DNA from 2 places in the Rhizobium sp. PvP014 genome. Region 1 is predicted to be linked to the other one. Evidence: predicted binding sites of a transcription regulator. Region 1 holds the regulator's gene; the other holds the start of a gene.
What was found. The regulator HrcA, encoded in region 1, represses chaperone genes, less so after heat shock. The targets are predictions, from matches to a motif close to GTTAGCACTCNCNNNNNGNGAGTGCTAAC.
Positions count from the first base shown of each region.

Region 2: groES (co-chaperone GroES) is a predicted target of HrcA. The motif match lies at 2,029-2,057, and genes of this name have one in related genera.

Region 1 covers NZ_JAGIOT010000002.1:3,107,105-3,119,803, forward strand. The annotation lists gene ubiE (bifunctional demethylmenaquinone methyltransferase/2-methoxy-6-polyprenyl-1,4-benzoquinol methylase UbiE) at 1-766, opposite strand, end outside; gene mutM (bifunctional DNA-formamidopyrimidine glycosylase/DNA-(apurinic or apyrimidinic site) lyase) at 894-1,772, shown strand; gene rpsT (30S ribosomal protein S20) at 2,053-2,319, shown strand; gene dnaA (chromosomal replication initiator protein DnaA) at 3,167-4,735, shown strand; gene J3A65_RS19605 (LysE family transporter) at 4,861-5,478, shown strand; gene J3A65_RS19610 (class I SAM-dependent methyltransferase) at 5,484-6,077, shown strand; gene hemW (radical SAM family heme chaperone HemW) at 6,078-7,241, opposite strand; gene rdgB (RdgB/HAM1 family non-canonical purine NTP pyrophosphatase) at 7,278-7,922, opposite strand; gene J3A65_RS19625 (VOC family protein) at 7,931-8,335, opposite strand; gene rph (ribonuclease PH) at 8,459-9,178, opposite strand; gene hrcA (heat-inducible transcriptional repressor HrcA) at 9,312-10,391, shown strand; gene grpE (nucleotide exchange factor GrpE) at 10,481-11,119, shown strand; gene J3A65_RS19645 (hypothetical protein) at 11,192-11,428, opposite strand; gene ptsN (PTS IIA-like nitrogen regulatory protein PtsN) at 11,568-12,032, opposite strand; gene raiA (ribosome-associated translation inhibitor RaiA) at 12,094-12,666, opposite strand.
Region 2 covers NZ_JAGIOT010000002.1:3,495,647-3,500,924, forward strand. The annotation lists gene groL (chaperonin GroEL) at 1-1,616, opposite strand, end outside; gene groES (co-chaperone GroES) at 1,676-1,972, opposite strand; gene chrA (chromate efflux transporter) at 2,131-3,480, shown strand; gene J3A65_RS21375 (TIGR01459 family HAD-type hydrolase) at 3,626-4,474, shown strand; gene J3A65_RS21380 (bifunctional riboflavin kinase/FAD synthetase) at 4,488-5,278, shown strand, end outside.

The DNA.
Region 1 (12,699 bases):
AGCCGGAATGCAGGGCTGCTATCCCGCCGGTATAATTGGTGTAGCTCACACGCGAAAAACCGGCAGTCCGGATCATCGCTGCGAAATTTTCCTGGTTGGGGAATTTGCGGATCGATTCCACCAGATACTGGTAGGGCTCGGAATCACCGGTGATCATCTTGCCGAAGCGCGGGATCGCCCGGAACGACCACTCGTCGTAAAACTTGTCGAGCAGCGGAAGTTCGACTTCCGAAAATTCCAGAACCAGCAACCGTCCGCCACGCTTCAGCACGCGAAAGGCTTCAGACAGCGCCACGTCGATGCGCGGAACGTTGCGGATCCCGAAGGCGACCGTATAGGCGTCGAAGGAATTGTCCTCGAAGGGCAGGGATTCTGCATTCGCCTCGATGAAATCGAGATTGCCGGACAGCTTTTTCTTCTGCGCCCGCTCGGCACCCACGGCCAGCATCGAGCCATTGATATCGAGCACCGTCGTATGGGCCTTGAGGCCCGAGGCCTCGACGATGCGGAATGCGACGTCGCCGGTGCCGCCCGCCACATCCAGCGTCCGGTAGCTCGCATCCTTGCGCGGATTGAGCGCGGTAATCATCGCGTCCTTCCACACCCGGTGCATGCCCGCCGACATGACGTCGTTCATCACGTCATAGCGCTTGGCGACCTTGTGGAATACGTCGTTGACGAGGCCCTGCTTTTCCCCATCGGCCACCTGGCGGAAGCCATAGGAGGTTTCCATTCCGCCTTCGGCGCGGGTGCGGGCTTCGGTCATGGGCAGCTCCTCGGTGTCTCTATCCAGGCGGACCATAGCGAAACCGGTTTCCGGACGCTATGTGGTGGATTACCGCCCGGTCTATAGAGCACCGGCGGCATCGTTGAAACAGGAAGTTAGGTAGACCATGCCCGAATTGCCAGAGGTCGAAACCGTTCGTCGCGGCCTTTCTCCGGCCATGGAGGGAGCAAAGCTTGCAAGGCTGCAGCTGAACCGCACCGATCTGCGCTTTCCGTTCCCGGAAAATCTTGTCGCCGCAGTCGAAGGCCGGCAGATCATCGCGCTGGGAAGACGCGCCAAATACCTGCTGATCGACCTCGAAGACGATCTCACCATCATTGCCCATCTCGGCATGTCCGGCTCGTTCAGGGTCGAGGAAGAGGCGCTTGGCACATTTCATCATCCGCGCTCCAAGGACGAGAAGCATGACCACGTCGTCTTTCATCTGGAGCGTGGCAACGAGACATTGAAGGTAATCTATAATGATCCGCGCCGTTTCGGCTTCCTGCATCTGGCAAAGCGCAGCGAGCTCGATCTCTACCCGGCATTTGCGCAACTCGGTCCGGAGCCGACCGGCAACGCGCTCGATGCGGAGTATCTCGGCAAGCGGTTTTCCGGCAAGGCGCAGCCATTGAAGAGCACGCTGCTCGATCAGACCGTGATCGCCGGTCTCGGCAATATCTATGTCTGCGAAGCGCTGTGGCGCGCGCACCTGTCGCCGAAGAGGGCAGCGGGCAGCATCGTCACGCCCAAGGGCCGGCCGAAGAAGGAGCTGGTGCTGCTGACGGAAGCGATCCGCGCTGTCATTGCCGATGCGATTGCAGCCGGCGGCTCGTCTCTGCGCGACCATATCCAGACGGACGGCTCGCTTGGCTATTTCCAGCATTCCTTCTCTGTCTATGACCAGGAGGATAAGCCCTGCCGCACGCCGGGCTGCGGCGGCACCGTTGCTCGTATCACCCAAGCCGGCCGCTCCACCTTCTACTGCCCGCGCTGCCAGAAGTGATCAGCCGTTGCAGGCGATGTTTGAACACGCGTCCCTATAAGGAGAGTGGGAGGGGTTATGGTCGCGAAAAGGACGCGGGACTTCGCCAAACGGCAAATTCAGCGGCACCCTTCATGCGAATCCGCGTTGACGAGGCGCGCTATACCGGTTATATGCCCGCCCACAGTTGGGAAAGCCTGATCGACGGCTTCCTCTATTGCTCCCGAATTGCTGGATTGATGGTCGCAGGACCTACGCGGCAACGGCGGAGTTTTGGTTCGAATTCGTAGAGAGGCATGATATGGCCAATACAACTTCGGCGAAAAAAGCGACCCGCAAGATCGCTAGCCGTACCGCAGTCAACAAGTCCCGCCGCTCGCGCGTTCGTGGCTTTATCCGCAAGGTTGAAGAAGCGATCGCAACGGGTGACGTATCCGTCGCTGCTGCTGCTCTGAAGGCAGCTCAGCCGGAAATCGCACGCGCTGCAACGAAGGGCGTCCTTCACAGCAACACGGCGTCCCGCAAGGTCTCGCGCCTGGCAGCTCGCGTCAAGGCACTCTCCGCCTAATATCACCTTTAGCGTGCATGCATCAAAAGCCTGGTCGGTCGACCGGGCTTTTTGTGATTCTCAGTCCTTTGTACTTCGTTAACCGGCTCAGTAACGGTTACGTGTCAGGTGCGTGACAGATTTTCCCGATGAATTACAAAGGCTTATGAGAGGTCTGCCCAAGTCTGGCGGCAATTCCGCCAACCCGCCGCCTGCTTTCTGAGTCAAGGTTTTTTTTATTTTTTCTCTGAATCGTACCATCAGAAATAGATGGATTTTGAATCCCATTGATTCAACTGGGATTCTTCTCCGCAACCCTCCGGCCATTCAAATCGCGCCCAGAGAGTCAACGGCCGCGCTCGGATTTTGCGTAAAATTCATCATTGATCTTGCCATTTGATCCTGCCTAAATGGCTTTTAGCGAGAGGCATGGAGATCACTCCTAGAGCCTGCCGACAACCGCTCGACACCGAGCGGCCCGGGGACTTTAAGCAGCTTGCGGCGAGATGTTTTTCTCGTTTCCTTATTTAACCGATGGTTGCAAGCCGGAAATTGGCTTTTCCGGCAACAGCTGAACTTATGCGTGACGGGGCCGACTGGGGAGTCGGAAGAAGGCAGTGGGAAGTCAGCGGCTCTTCATAACGAGGATGGAGCGTGCGCTGAGTTGCGGGTTGGCTCCCGCAGGTCTGGATCAGACGAGGTGATCCGGATCGATCTTTGATGGTCCGGGCGGTTGGCCTGGAACTTTAATCGATGGGGAAGGGCAGTCATCGTTTCCTCGCGGAGACGGGCTGTCGGACGTAGTTAAAAAGAATGTGTCCTGGCGGGAAACAGAACCGCCGGGCTCCTATGGAAAAGGCGGCGAATAATGCAAATGAATAACGTATCGGCTCGTGCAACCGGCAACGGGGGCAATGCACGACAGGCGTTTGATTCCGTTTGCGCACAGGCGGCAGGGGAAACACCAGTTATGAAGCATGATGCTCTTTTCGAGCGGTTCAGTGTGCGTCTTAAAGCACAGGTCGGCCAGGATGTTTACGCAAGCTGGTTTGCAAGACTTAAGCTTCACACCGTCTCGAAGAGTGTCGTCAGGCTCACGGTGCCCACGACGTTTCTGAAGTCTTGGATCAACAACCGTTATCTTGATCTGATCACGTCGATCTTCCAGGCGGAAGATGCCGAGATCCTCAAGGTGGAGATCCTGGTCCGCACGGCAACCCGCGCTGCAAAGCCGGTATCGGATGTCCAGGACGGCGTCATTGGCTCGGATGCCCCGGCACCTGTCGCGTCGCAACGCCCGTCTGCACCGCGTGAGATCGGCAAAATCGCCACGTTCCCGACGGCCGCGTCCACCCCGGTTCGCCAGTCCTCGCAGCCCGGCCCGTTGTTCGGTTCGCCACTCGACAGCCGTTATACGTTCGACACGTTCGTTGAAGGCGCCTCGAACCGCGTGGCGCTTGCCGCTGCCAAGACGATTGCGGAAGCCGGTGCCGGTGCCGTGCGTTTCAACCCGCTGTTTATTCATTCCGGTGTCGGTCTCGGCAAGACCCACCTTCTGCAGGCCATCGCCAACGCCGCCGTCGGCAGCCCCCGCATGCCGCGCGTGGTCTATCTCACCGCCGAATACTTCATGTGGCGTTTCGCAACCGCGATCCGCGACAATGATGCCCTGACGCTCAAGGACAGCCTGCGCCATATCGATCTGTTGATCATCGACGACATGCAGTTCCTGCAGGGCAAGATGATCCAGAACGAATTCTGCCATCTGCTCAACATGCTGCTCGACAGCGCCAAGCAGGTCGTGGTTGCTGCCGACCGCGCCCCCTGGGAGCTGGAATCGCTCGATCCGCGGGTTCGCTCGCGTCTGCAGGGCGGCGTGGCCATCGAGGTCGAGACGCCGGACTACGATATGCGCATGGAAATGCTCAAAGGTCGTCTCGCGGCTGCCCAGCAGGATGATCCATCGCTCGATATCCCGCACGAAATTCTCGATCACGTCGCACGCAGCGTCGTCAGCACCGGTCGCGAACTGGAAGGCGCGTTCAACCAGCTGCTGTTCCGTCGCTCGTTTGAGCCGAACCTCTCGATCGAGCGCGTCGACGAGCTTCTCGCCCATCTGGTCGGCGCCGGGGAAGCGAGGCGCGTCCGGATCGAGGATATCCAGCGCGTCGTGGCACGCCATTACAACGTCTCGCGGCAGGAACTGGTCTCCAACCGCCGCACCCGCGTCATCGTCAAGCCGCGCCAGGTCGCCATGTACCTCTCGAAAACCATGACGCCGCGCTCCTTCCCGGAAATCGGCCGTCGGTTTGGTGGCCGCGACCATACGACCGTGCTGCATGCGGTTCGCAAGATCGAGGACCTGATCTCGGGCGACAGCAAGCTCAGCCACGAGGTCGAGCTTCTGAAGCGCCTGATCAACGAAAACAATCTGTGATCATCGACTGACCGACCGAAGCCGGCTCTTACCCATCGGATGAGAGCCGGTTTTTGTTTGTCCGGGCGTTGACGGGATTTGGCTTCTGGCGCACACCAATCTTTCTGGTGTGCGAGGAGCGTGTCGTGTTTCTTTTATCCGTGGCGACCATCTGGGCTGTCGCCTGCATTACCCCCGGGCCAAATACGCTGCTGGTGATCCGCTATTGCCTCACAGCACCGCGCAAGGTTGCCATTACGGCAGCCATGGGAACGATTACCGGAACATGCCTGTGGGGCTTTGCGGGCTGGCTCGGGATCAATGCCCTGTTTCAGGCAGCTCCCTTCGCCTATGTCGCGCTGAAGATCGTCGGCGGTCTTTATCTCGTATGGCTCGGCCTGCGCGTCTTCATGGACGTCCGGAAGGCCCGGACAACACCCGAATTTGCCCCCACAGAACGCGAGATACCGCTGAGGAAGGCTTACCGACTGGGGCTTGCGACCAACCTCGCCAACCCGAAATCGGCTCTCTTCGTTGCCTCGCTGTTTGCCGCTACCATGCCGGCGGGCACGCCGTTTCTCTACGGGCTAGCGGCAATCGCTGTCATGGTCGCGGTTTCGGCCTGTTACTATACGTTTCTGGTCGGCCTGATCACCCATCCGCGGGTAGCGAGCGCCTATCTCAAGGCCAAGCAGAAGATCGACCTCGGCGTTGCCACCGTCTTCGTCGGCTTCGGCACCAAGCTTCTCCTGTCACAGAAGTAAGAGCCATGGCGGAACACGATCAGACCCTCCGCTTCTACGCCGACAATGCGAAGGCCTATGCCGGTTATCGGGAAAAGGCGAACGAGATCCGGCTGGAAGCATTTCTCTCCCGCCTCTCTCCGGGTGCCCGAGTTCTGGAACTTGGCTGCGGCAATGGCCGCGACAGCGGTTTCATGATTGAACGCGGCTTTGACGTCACCCCGACGGATGGCGTTGCGGAAATGGCAGAGCAAGCCTCGCGCCGTCTGGGGCGTAGAGTCGCGCTACTGCGCTTCGGGGATATCGACAGCGTTGCTGCCTATAGTGGCGTCTGGGCCAATGCCTGCCTTTTGCACACGCCGAGAAATGATCTCGCCGATATCCTTGCCCGCATCCACCGGGCGCTGCGCCCTGGCGGCATTTTCTACGCAAGCTATAAGACCGGCGAGGAAGAGATGACGGATGCGATAGGTCGCTATTACAACAACCCGTCGCGGCCCTGGCTCGAACAGGCCTACAGGACCGTCACGTGGTCATCGCTCGAGATAAGCACGAACGACGGCAGCGGCTATGATGACCGGCCGACCGAATGGCTGCATGTGACGGCGGTGAAGGCCTAGTCAGCAGGCGAGGTCGGCAACGACAGCATCGAGGATCAGCATGCCGGACGGCGTGCAGCGCAGCCTGGAATTCCCCAGCCGCTCGATAAAGCCGTGTTCCAGAAGCCGCTCTTCGCGGACCGGGTCCGGATCGCGGCCGGAAAGCTCCTGCCAGCGCGCCAGGTCGACGCCTTCGGTCAGGCGCAGTCCCATCAGAAGCAACTCGTCCGCCTGCTCGTCGAAGCCTAGCAGTTCCTGGTCGACCATGCCGTGGCCTTGTGTCTCGACCTGGTCCAGCCACGTCTCCGGACGTCGCTCGGTGGCGGTGGCGATCTTGTCGCGTCCCCGCGTCAGGCGACCATGCGCACCGGGGCCGATGCCGGCATAATCGCCATAGCGCCAGTAGGTCAGGTTGTGCCGGCTTTCGGCGCCGGGTTTCGCATGGTTGGAAACCTCGTAGGCCGGCATGCCATGCGCTGCGGTAATCTCCTGCGTCGCCTCGTAGAGCAGCGCCGACTGCTCATCATCTGGAACGATCAGCTTGCCGGCCTTGTGGAGGCCGTAGAATGGCGTGCCTTCCTCGATCGTCAGCTGATAGAGGGAAAGGTGATCGACGGCGTAGGAAATGGCCTGCTTCAGCTCCGCCTCCCAGGCCTCCACCGTCTGCTTCGGCCGGGCGTAGATCAGGTCGAACGACATGCGCGGAAAGATCTCGCGCGCCAGCTTGATCGCCTTCAGCGCGTCTGCCACGTCATGCAGGCGGCCGAGGAATTTGAGATCCGTATCGTTGAGAGCCTGCACGCCCATCGAGACCCGGTTGATGCCGGCAGCCCTGTAGCCTCGAAAGCGTTCCGCCTCGACGCTGGAAGGGTTGGCTTCCATCGTGATCTCGATCCCGTCAGGCACATGCCAGTGCTGCGCGATCCCGTTGAGGATCGCCCCGACGGTTGAAGGATCCATCAGCGAAGGCGTACCGCCGCCCAGAAAGATGCTCGTGACCGTCTTCGGTCCGCTCATCTTGCGCATCGTTTCCATCTCTTTCAGAAACGCGGCGGTGTAGCGGAGCTGATCCACGGGCTGGTGGCGGACATGGCTGTTGAAATCGCAATAGGGGCATTTGGCCGCGCAAAACGGCCAGTGCACGTAAACGCCGAAGCCCGGCTCACCCGTGTCGGGTAGCAGCATGCCGGGAAAAAGGGGAGCGACGGCGTTCAATGGGGATCAGGCCTCCAGGCAGGTTTCGACGAACAGCTTGAACGCGCGGGCCCGGTGCGAAAGCGCGTGCTCATCGCCAGGCTTCCAGCCGTGCTTTTCCTCGCTGGTCATTTCGCCAAACGTGGTCTCGTGGCCTTCCGGCTGGAAGATCGGGTCGTAACCGAAACCGGCAGCACCACGCGGCGGCCAGGCGACAACGCCTTCGACATCGCCGCGGAAGAGTTCGGTGTGGCCGTCCGGCCAGGCAAGGCAGAGAACGCTCACAAAACGGCAGCTGCGCTTGTCGGGCGTGGTCGCACCTTTTTTCTGCAGCGCATCTTCCACCTTCTGCATCGCCATCGCGAAATCGCGTGTGCCATCCTCGCGCTCGGCCCAGTTGGCGGTATAGACACCGGGAGCGCCGTCCAGCGCATCGATGACAATGCCGCTGTCGTCGGAAAGGGCGGGCAGGCCCGAGGCCTTGGCAGAGGCAAGCGCCTTGATCGCCGCATTTTCCTCAAACGTCGTGCCGGTCTCGTCCGGTTCCTCGAACTTCAGTTCGGCCGCGGACTTTGCCGAAAAGCCGAACGGACCGATCAATTCGGCAATCTCGCGGATCTTGCCGGCATTGTGGCTGGCAACGACGATCGTTTTCGTCTCAAGCTTGCGCATGAAGGTTCCTATAGATTCCAGAGCCTCGGCTCTGCGCATTCCAGACTGTTGCCGGCCGGGTCGCGGAAATAGAGGGATCGGGCGCCGGTTGGCCAGCGAAAATCGCTTTCAATCACGATGCCCGCCTTGTTGAGCTTTTCGACCATTCTGTCAATCGCCGGGCCGTCCATACGAAAGCACACATGCCCGGGTCCTGGCGTGCCGTGCGGCGGAACCGGCAGCGCATCATCAGGCGGCGGCTTCAGCGTTTCGGCGCGATTGAAGATCAACAGGATGCCGGGTCCGCATCGGTAAAACACGTGGCGATCGCCGGCCCGCAGCACCCGCTCAAGCCCGAGCAGTTCACCGTAAAAGGCTTCCGCCGCATCGAGATCATCGACATAGAGCGCTGTTTCGAGAATGCCGTCGATCAAAACAGTGGCTCCCTTGTCTGATGCTGCCCCGCCATGAAGGCGGGGGAGGAGGTTCGATCGAGAGGTAGTCTCTCCGGAAAGGAAGACTGCCCCTCGCAACTCATGGATCAGCCAGCGTTGAAATCAGCCGCCGATCGCCTGCTTCTGCAGAGCTACCAGTTCCCGGGTGCCGTCCTGTGCCAGCGACAAAAGGTTGAGGAATTCCTCCTGGCTGAAGGGAGCACCCTCGGCCGTGCCCTGAATCTCGACGATGCCGCCGCTACCCGTCATGACGAAGTTCGCGTCGGTCTCGGCGGCGGAATCCTCGAGGTAGTCGAGATCTATGACCGGCTGGCTCGCAAAGATGCCGCACGAGATCGCCGCGACATGGTCTTTCAGAACCTTGTCGAGCTTGATCATCGAGCGGGTGTCCATCCATTTCAGGCAATCGTACAGCGCCAGCCAGCCACCGGTGATGGCCGCCGTGCGGGTGCCGCCATCGGCCTGGATCACGTCGCAGTCGATGGTGATCTGCTTTTCACCAAGCGCGGAAAGGTCGACCACGGCGCGCAGCGAACGGCCGATCAGGCGCTGGATTTCCTGGGTACGGCCACCCTGCTTGCCGGTCGCAGCCTCGCGCTTCATCCGGTCGCCGGTGGCGCGCGGCAGCATTCCGTATTCGGCGGTGACCCAGCCCTTGCCGGAATTGCGCAGCCACGGCGGCGTCTTTTCTTCAAGGCTTGCGGTGCACAGAACATGGGTATCGCCGAACTTGACGAGACAGGAGCCCTCGGCATGCTTGGAGAAATTGCGCTCGAACGAGATCTTGCGCATCTGATTTGTCTGTCTGCCTGAAGGCCGCATCCGTCACTCCCTGGATTATTGTTTCCGCCTTCTAAGGCTCGGAGCCGTCATTTGCAAAGAATTTCCCTTTTGCGGATGCGCAAGTGAGCGACTATATCTGGGAGATGAGATCAGCAGCATGGTAAAGGGGCCAATGGTATTTCCGGGACTGACGGGTCGCGACAACGGCTCCGTGCTTGATGATCGTTCGCGGGAAATCTTTCGCCGCATCGTGGAAAGCTATCTGGAATCCGGCGAGCCGGTCGGTTCGCGCAATCTGTCGCGACTTCTGCCCATGTCGCTGTCGCCAGCCTCCGTGCGCAATGTCATGAGCGATCTGGAAGAGCTCGGCCTCATCTACTCGCCGCATATCAGTGCAGGCCGCATGCCGACTCAGACAGGGCTGCGGTTCTTTGTCGATGCCTTCATGCAGGTCGGCAATCTCTCGGAAGAAGACCGCGCCAGCATCGACCGGCAGATCCGTCCGCCGGATCGCGATCAGACGCTCGAAAACCTGATGGCCGATGCAAGCCTGATGCTGTCTGGCGTCTCGCGCGGCGCCGGCATCGTCATCACCGCCAAGAACGATCCCGTCCTCAAACATGTCGAGTTCATCCGCCTGGAGCCCACCAAGGCGCTGGCCGTCCTTGTTGGCGATCATAATCAGGTGGAGAACCGGATTATCGACCTGCCCGCAGGCGTGACCTCGTCGCAGCTCGGCGAGGCCGCAAATTTCCTCAACGCGCATCTCGCCGGCCAGACGCTGCCGGAATTCCGCGGCCAGATGAAAATGCTGAAGGAACAGGTCGCAAGCGAGCTTCACACGCTGTCGCATGATCTGGTGGAGCGTGGTCTGGCTTTCTGGTCTGGTGATCAGGAGGACGGAAAGCCGGGCCAGCTCATCGTACGCGGCCGGGCAAATCTTCTCGAAGGTCTGGCTGACGTCAGCGATCTCGATCGGCTGCGTCTGCTGTTTGACGATCTCGAAAAGAAGGACAGCCTGATCGAGATCCTCGACCTTGCCGAAAAGGGACCGGGCGTGCGGATCTTTATCGGTTCGGAAAACAAACTGTTCTCCCTGTCCGGCTCCTCGCTCATCGTTGCGCCCTATCGTGATGGCGAGGAACGCATCGTCGGCGCGGTCGGCGTGATCGGCCCAACCCGGCTGAATTACTCGCGCATCGTGCCGATGGTGGATTACACGGCGCAGCTGCTTGCAAGGCTATCCCGCTAGGATGTTCCCAAGGCCTTGATTTTTTCGCCCCGAACCTCGATATCGGGCGCAACCACCCTTCCAGATTTCAATACGCACCGGAGACCGTCATGACCGACGAAACCAAGAAGAACGGACCTGACGCAGCTGCTGTCGAAAACACGGCGGAAGCCGTGGCGTCCGCTCTCGAAGACGCCGCCGATCAGAGCGCAGGGGAAGCCTTCTTCGCGCAGGAGCCCGATCCGATCGATGTGCTCAAGGCCGAAAATTCCGATCTGCGCGATCGTTTCATGCGGCTTGCCGCAGAAATGGACAACCTTCGCCGCCGCACCGAGCGTGAAGTGAAGGATGCCAAGTCCTACGCCGTCTCGGGCTTTGCCCGCGACATGCTGGCCGTCTCGGACAATCTGCGCCGCGCGCTCGACACTGTTCCGGCAGACAAGCGTGCCGGAGCCGATGCGACGCTGACGAGCCTGCTTGAAGGCGTCGAAATGACCGAGCGTGGCATGCTGTCGACACTCGAGCGGCACGGCGTCAAGAAGATCGATGCCGAAGGCGAGAAGTTCGATCCGAACTTCCATCAGGCCATGTTCGAGATCCCGAATGCGGACGTACCCAACAACACTGTCATGCAGGTCGTCCAGGCCGGCTTCATTATTGGCGAACGCGTCTTGCGCCCGGCCATGGTCGGCGTCGCCAAGGGCGGCCCGAAGGTTGAAGCAGCGGCGGCTGAAGACAAGAAGGACTGAGCTCCTCAGAGCCTTTCCAAGAAAAATGGGCGCCTCGGGCGCCCATTTGCGTTTGGCGACCGCGGGTAAGGATCAGTGCGTCGTATCCAGCGAAACATGCGCCAGGGAACGGATCAGGGCCAGTTCCGAATTGAGATGGGCTCGGGTCTTCTTGTCCGCATCGCCGATCAGTCCCTCCTGACCATCGGCAATTTTGAAGATTGCATCGAGCTCATCGAGAAGATGGGGATCCTTGATCGCCAGCAGGATGATAACCGCCTTGAGCAGTCTGTCATTCGCAGCGATCCTGGCACGTATGTCGTCATTCATGTCTATCTCCTTCAACGGGAAAGACATGTGGCGTATTTGACAAAAGGCAATTCTAAAGAGGGCTCGAAAACAAGATTAGCCGCTCCATTCGAGGGCGAACGGGCGGCTTTACTCTATAGAAAAGGAGTATAGAGCCGCCTCAGGCGGCGTGGTTTGCCTGTTCTGCATTCAGAAAGGCGTAGATTGCCGACGCGGAATCGGTCTTGCGAAGCTTGGCGACGAGATCCTGATCGCGCAATACGCGGGCAATACGCGAAAGCGCCTTCAGGTGGTCGGCGCCGGCGCCCTCTGGGGCGAGCAGCAGGAACACAAGATCGACCGGCTCGTCATCAAGCGCTTCGAAATCGATCGGCGATTCCAGGCGGGCGAACACGCCCTTGATGGACGATATGCTGCTGAGCTTGCCATGTGGGATGGCAATGCCGTGGCCAACGCCCGTCGACCCCAGCCGCTCCCGTTGCAGGATGACGTCGAAGATCTCCCGCTCGGGAACACCCGTCAGCTTGGCCGCTTTCACAGCAAGTTCCTGAAGAAGCTGCTTCTTGGAGGTCACTTTAAGGGCAGGAACAATCGCATCTTGCTGCAGCAAATCCGCCAAAGCCATTCTTATCATCCTTTTGCCGCGAAGGGCGAAGAGAGCGCCAAAGGCGCTCTCCCGAGAGTTTTTAGTTCTTCATACCGGTGGAATCGATCCAACCGATATTTCCGTCATTGCGCCGGTACACGATGTTCAGCTCCTTTCCAGGGCTGCGGAACAACAGGACCGGTTCGTCCGTCATGTCGAGCGCCATCACGGCGGTCGCAACGGACATGGTCATCAACTGCTTCGTGCTTTCCGCAACGATTGTCGGTGCGAAATCGTCTGGCACGTCGTCTTCTTCATCCGGTACCCGGTCCATGACCGTGTAAGCCACTTCGGAAAAACCGTTCGCGTGATTGCCGGCGTGATGGTCCTTCAGTCGACGCTTGTAGCGACGAAGGCGTTTTTCGATCCGCTCCGCTGCAGCATCGAAACTTGCCTGTGGATCATTCGCTTCTCCGGCCGCATGCAGGACGATCCCGGTATCGAGATGCACCTTGCAATCTGCCGAAAAACGCGAGCCGGACTTCTCGACGATCACCTGACCCGAATACCCCCCGTCGAAGTATTTGGTCACTGCACCGCCGATGTGGTCCTCGATCTTCTGTCGAAACGAGTCGCCGATTTCCATATGTTTACCGGATACACGCACACTCATGGAGTTACTCCTTATTGTCGTGACTTGCATGTT
Region 2 (5,278 bases), 380 kb from region 1:
CCCATGCCGCCGCCCATGCCGCCGCCAGCCGATTCCTTCTTAGGAAGTTCGGCAATCATGGCTTCGGTGGTGATCAGCAGCGAAGCAACCGAAGCTGCGTTCTGCAGAGCCGTGCGAACGACCTTGACCGGGTCGACGATGCCCATGGCGATCATGTCGCCATATTCCGACGTCTGGGCGTTGTAGCCGAAGTTGTCGCTGTCGCCGTCGAGGATCTTGCCGACAACGATCGAAGCTTCGTCACCAGCGTTGGTTGCGATCTGGCGAACCAGCGACTGCAGCGCCTTGCGGACGATGTTGATGCCGGCTTCCTGGTCGTCGTTCGCGCCCTTGGACGTGATCTTGGTCGAAGCGCGCAGGAGTGCGGTACCGCCGCCTGGGACGATGCCTTCCTGAACGGCAGCGCGCGTCGCGTTGAGCGCGTCGTCGATGCGGTCCTTGCGTTCCTTGACTTCGATTTCCGTGGAACCGCCGACGCGGATGACGGCAACGCCGCCAGCGAGCTTGGCAAGACGTTCCTGCAGCTTCTCGCGGTCATAGTCCGAAGATGTTTCTTCGATCTGTGCCTTGATCTGTGCAACGCGGCCTTCGATGTCGGTCTTCTGACCGGCGCCGTCGACGATCGTCGTGTTTTCCTTGGTGATCGAGACCTTCTTCGAACGGCCGAGCATGTCGAGCGTTACGGTTTCGAGCTTGATGCCGAGGTCTTCGGAGATGACAGTGCCGCCCGTCAGGATGGCGATGTCTTCCAGCATGGCCTTGCGGCGATCGCCGAAGCCAGGAGCCTTGACAGCAGCAATCTTCAGGCCGCCACGCAGCTTGTTGACGACGAGCGTTGCAAGAGCTTCGCCTTCGACGTCTTCAGCGATGATGAGGAGCGGCTTGCCGGTCTGAACGACAGCTTCGAGAACAGGCAGCATGGCCTGAAGGTTCGAAAGCTTCTTCTCGTGCAGAAGGATGTAAGCGTCGTCGAGATCGGCGACCATCTTTTCCGGGTTGGTCACGAAGTAAGGTGACAGGTAGCCGCGGTCGAACTGCATGCCTTCGACGACTTCGAGTTCGGTTTCAGCGGTCTTGGCTTCTTCGACGGTGATAACACCTTCGTTGCCGACCTTCTGCATGGCTTCAGCAATGTCACGGCCGACCTGTGCGTCGCCGTTTGCCGAAATCGTGCCGACCTGTGCAACTTCTTCCGAAGTCGAGATCTTCTTGGCGTTGGCCTGGAGATCCTTGACGACTTCCGCAACGGCGAGATCGATGCCGCGCTTCAGGTCCATCGGGTTCATGCCGGCTGCAACGGCCTTGTTGCCTTCGCGAACGATGGCCTGTGCAAGAACGGTAGCAGTCGTTGTGCCGTCGCCGGCGATGTCGTTGGTCTTCGAAGCAACTTCGCGGACCATCTGGGCGCCCATGTTTTCGAACTTGTCTTCAAGTTCGATTTCCTTGGCGACCGAAACACCGTCCTTGGTGATGCGCGGAGCGCCGAAGGACTTGTCGATGATGACGTTACGACCCTTGGGGCCGAGCGTGACCTTCACTGCGTCAGCGAGGATATCGACGCCGTGAAGCATCTTTTCGCGCGCGGTGCGGCCAAACTTGATTTCTTTAGCTGCCATGTTGGGAACTCCTGAAAAGGGGTGTCAGCAAATATTGGAAGAAGAGCAGTCGGCTAAAATCAGCCGATGATGCCCATGATGTCGGCTTCCTTCATGATCAGAAGGTCGACGCCATCGAGCTTGACTTCGGTGCCCGACCACTTGCCGAACAGAACGCGGTCGCCGACCTTGACGTCGAGTGCAACCTGCTTGCCGCTTTCGTCGCGGGCGCCAGGACCAACGGCGATGATTTCGCCTTCAGCTGGCTTTTCCTTGGCGGTATCGGGAATGATGATGCCGCCCTTGGTCTTTTCTTCAGACTCGACGCGCTTGACTACAACGCGGTCGTGCAGGGGGCGAAAATTGGTGCTTGTCATTGTCTAATCCCTCGATCAAATGACATGGACGGGTCTCAAGGACCCGCGGAGTGACGTTTAGCACTCATCTATCGAGAGTGCTAACGAGACCCGAGATAAGGATGGCTGCGAGCTGAGTCAAGAACGGGCTTGAAAAATTCAGGGCTCAGGGAGCGGCCATGCAGAATACGCTTAACGACCAAAACCCGGGCGCAGCGCCGAGCTTTCGTGAGCTCGTGGCCGTGTTTGCCCGGATCGGTGCCCTCAGTTTCGGAGGGCCTGCCGGACAGATCGGCATGATGCACAAGACTTTGGTGGAAGAAAGACGCTGGCTCTCGGAAGAGCGGTTTCTGCACGCCCTTAACTACTGCATGCTGCTGCCCGGCCCGGAAGCGCAGCAGCTAGCCACCTATATCGGCTGGCTTCTATTCGGCGTGCGCGGTGGCATCGTCTCCGGCCTGCTTTTCGTCCTTCCCGGCCTCGCCATCATTCTGGGTCTCTCAGCAGCTTACGTCCTCTATCAGGATGCGACATGGCTTGCCGGCCTGTTCTTCGGCCTGAAGGCGGCGGTCCTTGCAATCGTGGTGGAGGCAGTGATCCGCCTCGGACGCCGAACGTTGAAGACTACCTTCCTGCGCGGGGTCGCGGCCGTTGCCTTCATAGCCCTGTTCTTCTTCAGCCTGCCGTTTCCGCTCGTCGTGTTTGTGGCCGGTCTCGCAGGCTATCTGATGACGCGGGCAGGGGGGCAGCAACCGCAAGGCAGCGTCGCCAAAGAGGACAGTCATCCCGGCGCGAAAACACCTGGTGTCGCCCGCACGATCGCAACGCTTGTATTCTGGATCCTTGTCTGGCAGTCGCCTGTTCTGGCGCTCTGGGCCTTCGGTGCGCCGGAAAGCCTGTCCAGCCTGTTCGCGTTTTTCTCCAAGATGGCACTGGTCACCTTCGGCGGCGCCTATGCGGTGCTGGCCTATGTGGCGCAGGTTGCAGTCGCCGATTACGGCTGGCTGAAGCCGGGCGAGATGCTGGACGGACTGGCGCTTGCCGAAACCACGCCGGGCCCGCTCGTGCTGGTTCTGTCCTTTGTCGGGTTCCTCGTCGGCTTCCGCGAAGCCTCCGGTCTCGGCCCCGTCACGGGCGGAATAATCGGCGGCCTGCTTGTCGCCTGGGCAACCTTCGTGCCGAGCTTCGTCTTCATCTTTGCGGGCGCCCCTCTGATCGAGCGCCTGCGCGGCAACGCCCTTTTCTCCGGCGCGCTGTCTGTCATCACCGCCGCGGTCGTCGGCGTCATCCTCAACCTCGCGATCTGGTTCGGCCTGCATGTTCTGTTCAGAGAGGTTCGCCACGTCGATCTCTTTGCGCCAGCAGCATTTGGCCTTTCCGTCCCGGTCTGGTCCAGCCTCGATCCCGTCGCTCTTTTGCTTTTCGCAGCCTCCGCCATCATGCTGTTCGTCCTGAAGCTCGGCATGGTGCCGGTGCTCGCCATCAGCGCGGCGGCGGGTTTTCTCGCCCAGATCTTCCTGATGTCGTGAGGATCGTATCATTGCAAAAATATGAAGTTTTGCCGGGATCTACGTCGCGCGGCCCGCTTTCACCGCCTTCTCCCTTGTAATCTCGCCAACGGTTTGCGATGTCAGCCTCCTAATCGAGCAGGCAAAACCGGCAGGAACTTTTGACATGGCAAATCGCATCCAGAATTTGAACGACGTGATCGAGGGCTACGATGTCGTGCTTTCGGACGTCTGGGGCGTGGTCCATAACGGCGTCGAAGCCTTCCAGCATTCCTGCACGGCCCTGGCCGCCGCCAGAGAAGCCGGCGCCACTGTCGTCCTGATCACCAACTCGCCGCGTCCCGCACCCGGCGTCATCGAACAGATGAGGCACCTCGGTGTTCCCGATGGAACCTATGACCGGATCGTCACGTCTGGCGATGTCACCCGGCATCTGGTCGCCGAAGGCCCGAAGAAGGTGTTTCTGCTGGGGCCTGAACGCGACCTCAACTTCTTCGATGGACTGGGTATCGAGATCGTTTCTGAAGCCGACGCCGATTGCGTCGTCTGCACCGGCTTCTTCGACGACGAGAAGGAAGTGCCCGAAGACTATACCCAGATGCTGACCACCTTCATCAACCGCGACGTGCCGATGATCTGCGCGAACCCGGATCTGGTGGTCGAGCGCGGTCACCGGATCATCCCCTGCGCCGGTGCGGTCGCCGCCTATTACGAACAACTCGGCGGCCAGGTGCGCGTGGCCGGCAAGCCGCACAAGCCGATCTACGACGAGGCGCTCTCGATTGCCCGCCAGGAGCGCGGCGATGTCGACAAGGCGAGGGTTCTCGCGATCGGCGACGGCATGCCGACCGATGTTCGTGGCGCGCTTTCGCAAGGCCTCGACCTGCTTTATATCAGTGCCGGCATTCACATCGCGGAATATTCCGTCGATGGCGAAACCGATGAGGCGATCATGCAGGAATGGCTGAAAAGCGAGAACGCGGCGCCAAAATTCTGGATGCCGCGCCTCGCCTGATCCGGAACCTGTCATGACCGTATTTCACCGCAACGAAATGAAGGAGCCGCTGCCCGAAAGCCTGAAGGGCGGCGTCGTCGCGATCGGCAATTTCGATGGCGTCCATCGCGGCCATCGCAGCGTGCTCGATCGTGCGCTGGAGCTTGCCGCCAGCCGCGGCGTGCCAGCACTCGTTCTGACCTTCGAGCCGCATCCGCGCACCGTCTTCAAGCCCGACCAGCCTGTCTTCCGGCTGACGCCGGCGCCACTCAAGGCACGGCTCTTGGAAGCGATGGGGTTCCGCTCGGTCATCGAGTACCCGTTCGATCGCGACTTCGCGACCCGTTCGGCCGAGGATTTCGTGAAGACGATCCTGACCGACTGGCTGGGCGCAAGCGCCGTCGTCACGGGCTTCGATTTCCATTTCGGCAAGGGCCGTGAAGGCGGACCGGCCTTCCTGATGACGGCCGGAGATCGTCACGGCTTCACCGTGTCGCTGGTGGATGCCTTTCGCGATGAAAACGCAGAAGTCGTCTCGTCGAGCCGCATCCGCGATCTGATCGCCGAAGGAGACGTCGTGGCTGCCGCAGGTCTGCTCGGCTATCGCTATACGGTCGAGGCAGAGGTGATCGGCGGCGAACAGCTCGGCCGCCAGCTCGGCTATCCCACCGCGAACATGAAGCTTGCACCTGAAACGGAACTGAAACCCGGCATCTACGCCGTGCGCTTCAGACGAGCCGACGGCACGCTTCACGACGGCGTCGCAAGCTACGGCCGCCGCCCGACGGTGACGGAAGACGGCGCGCCGCTTCTCGAAACCTTTCT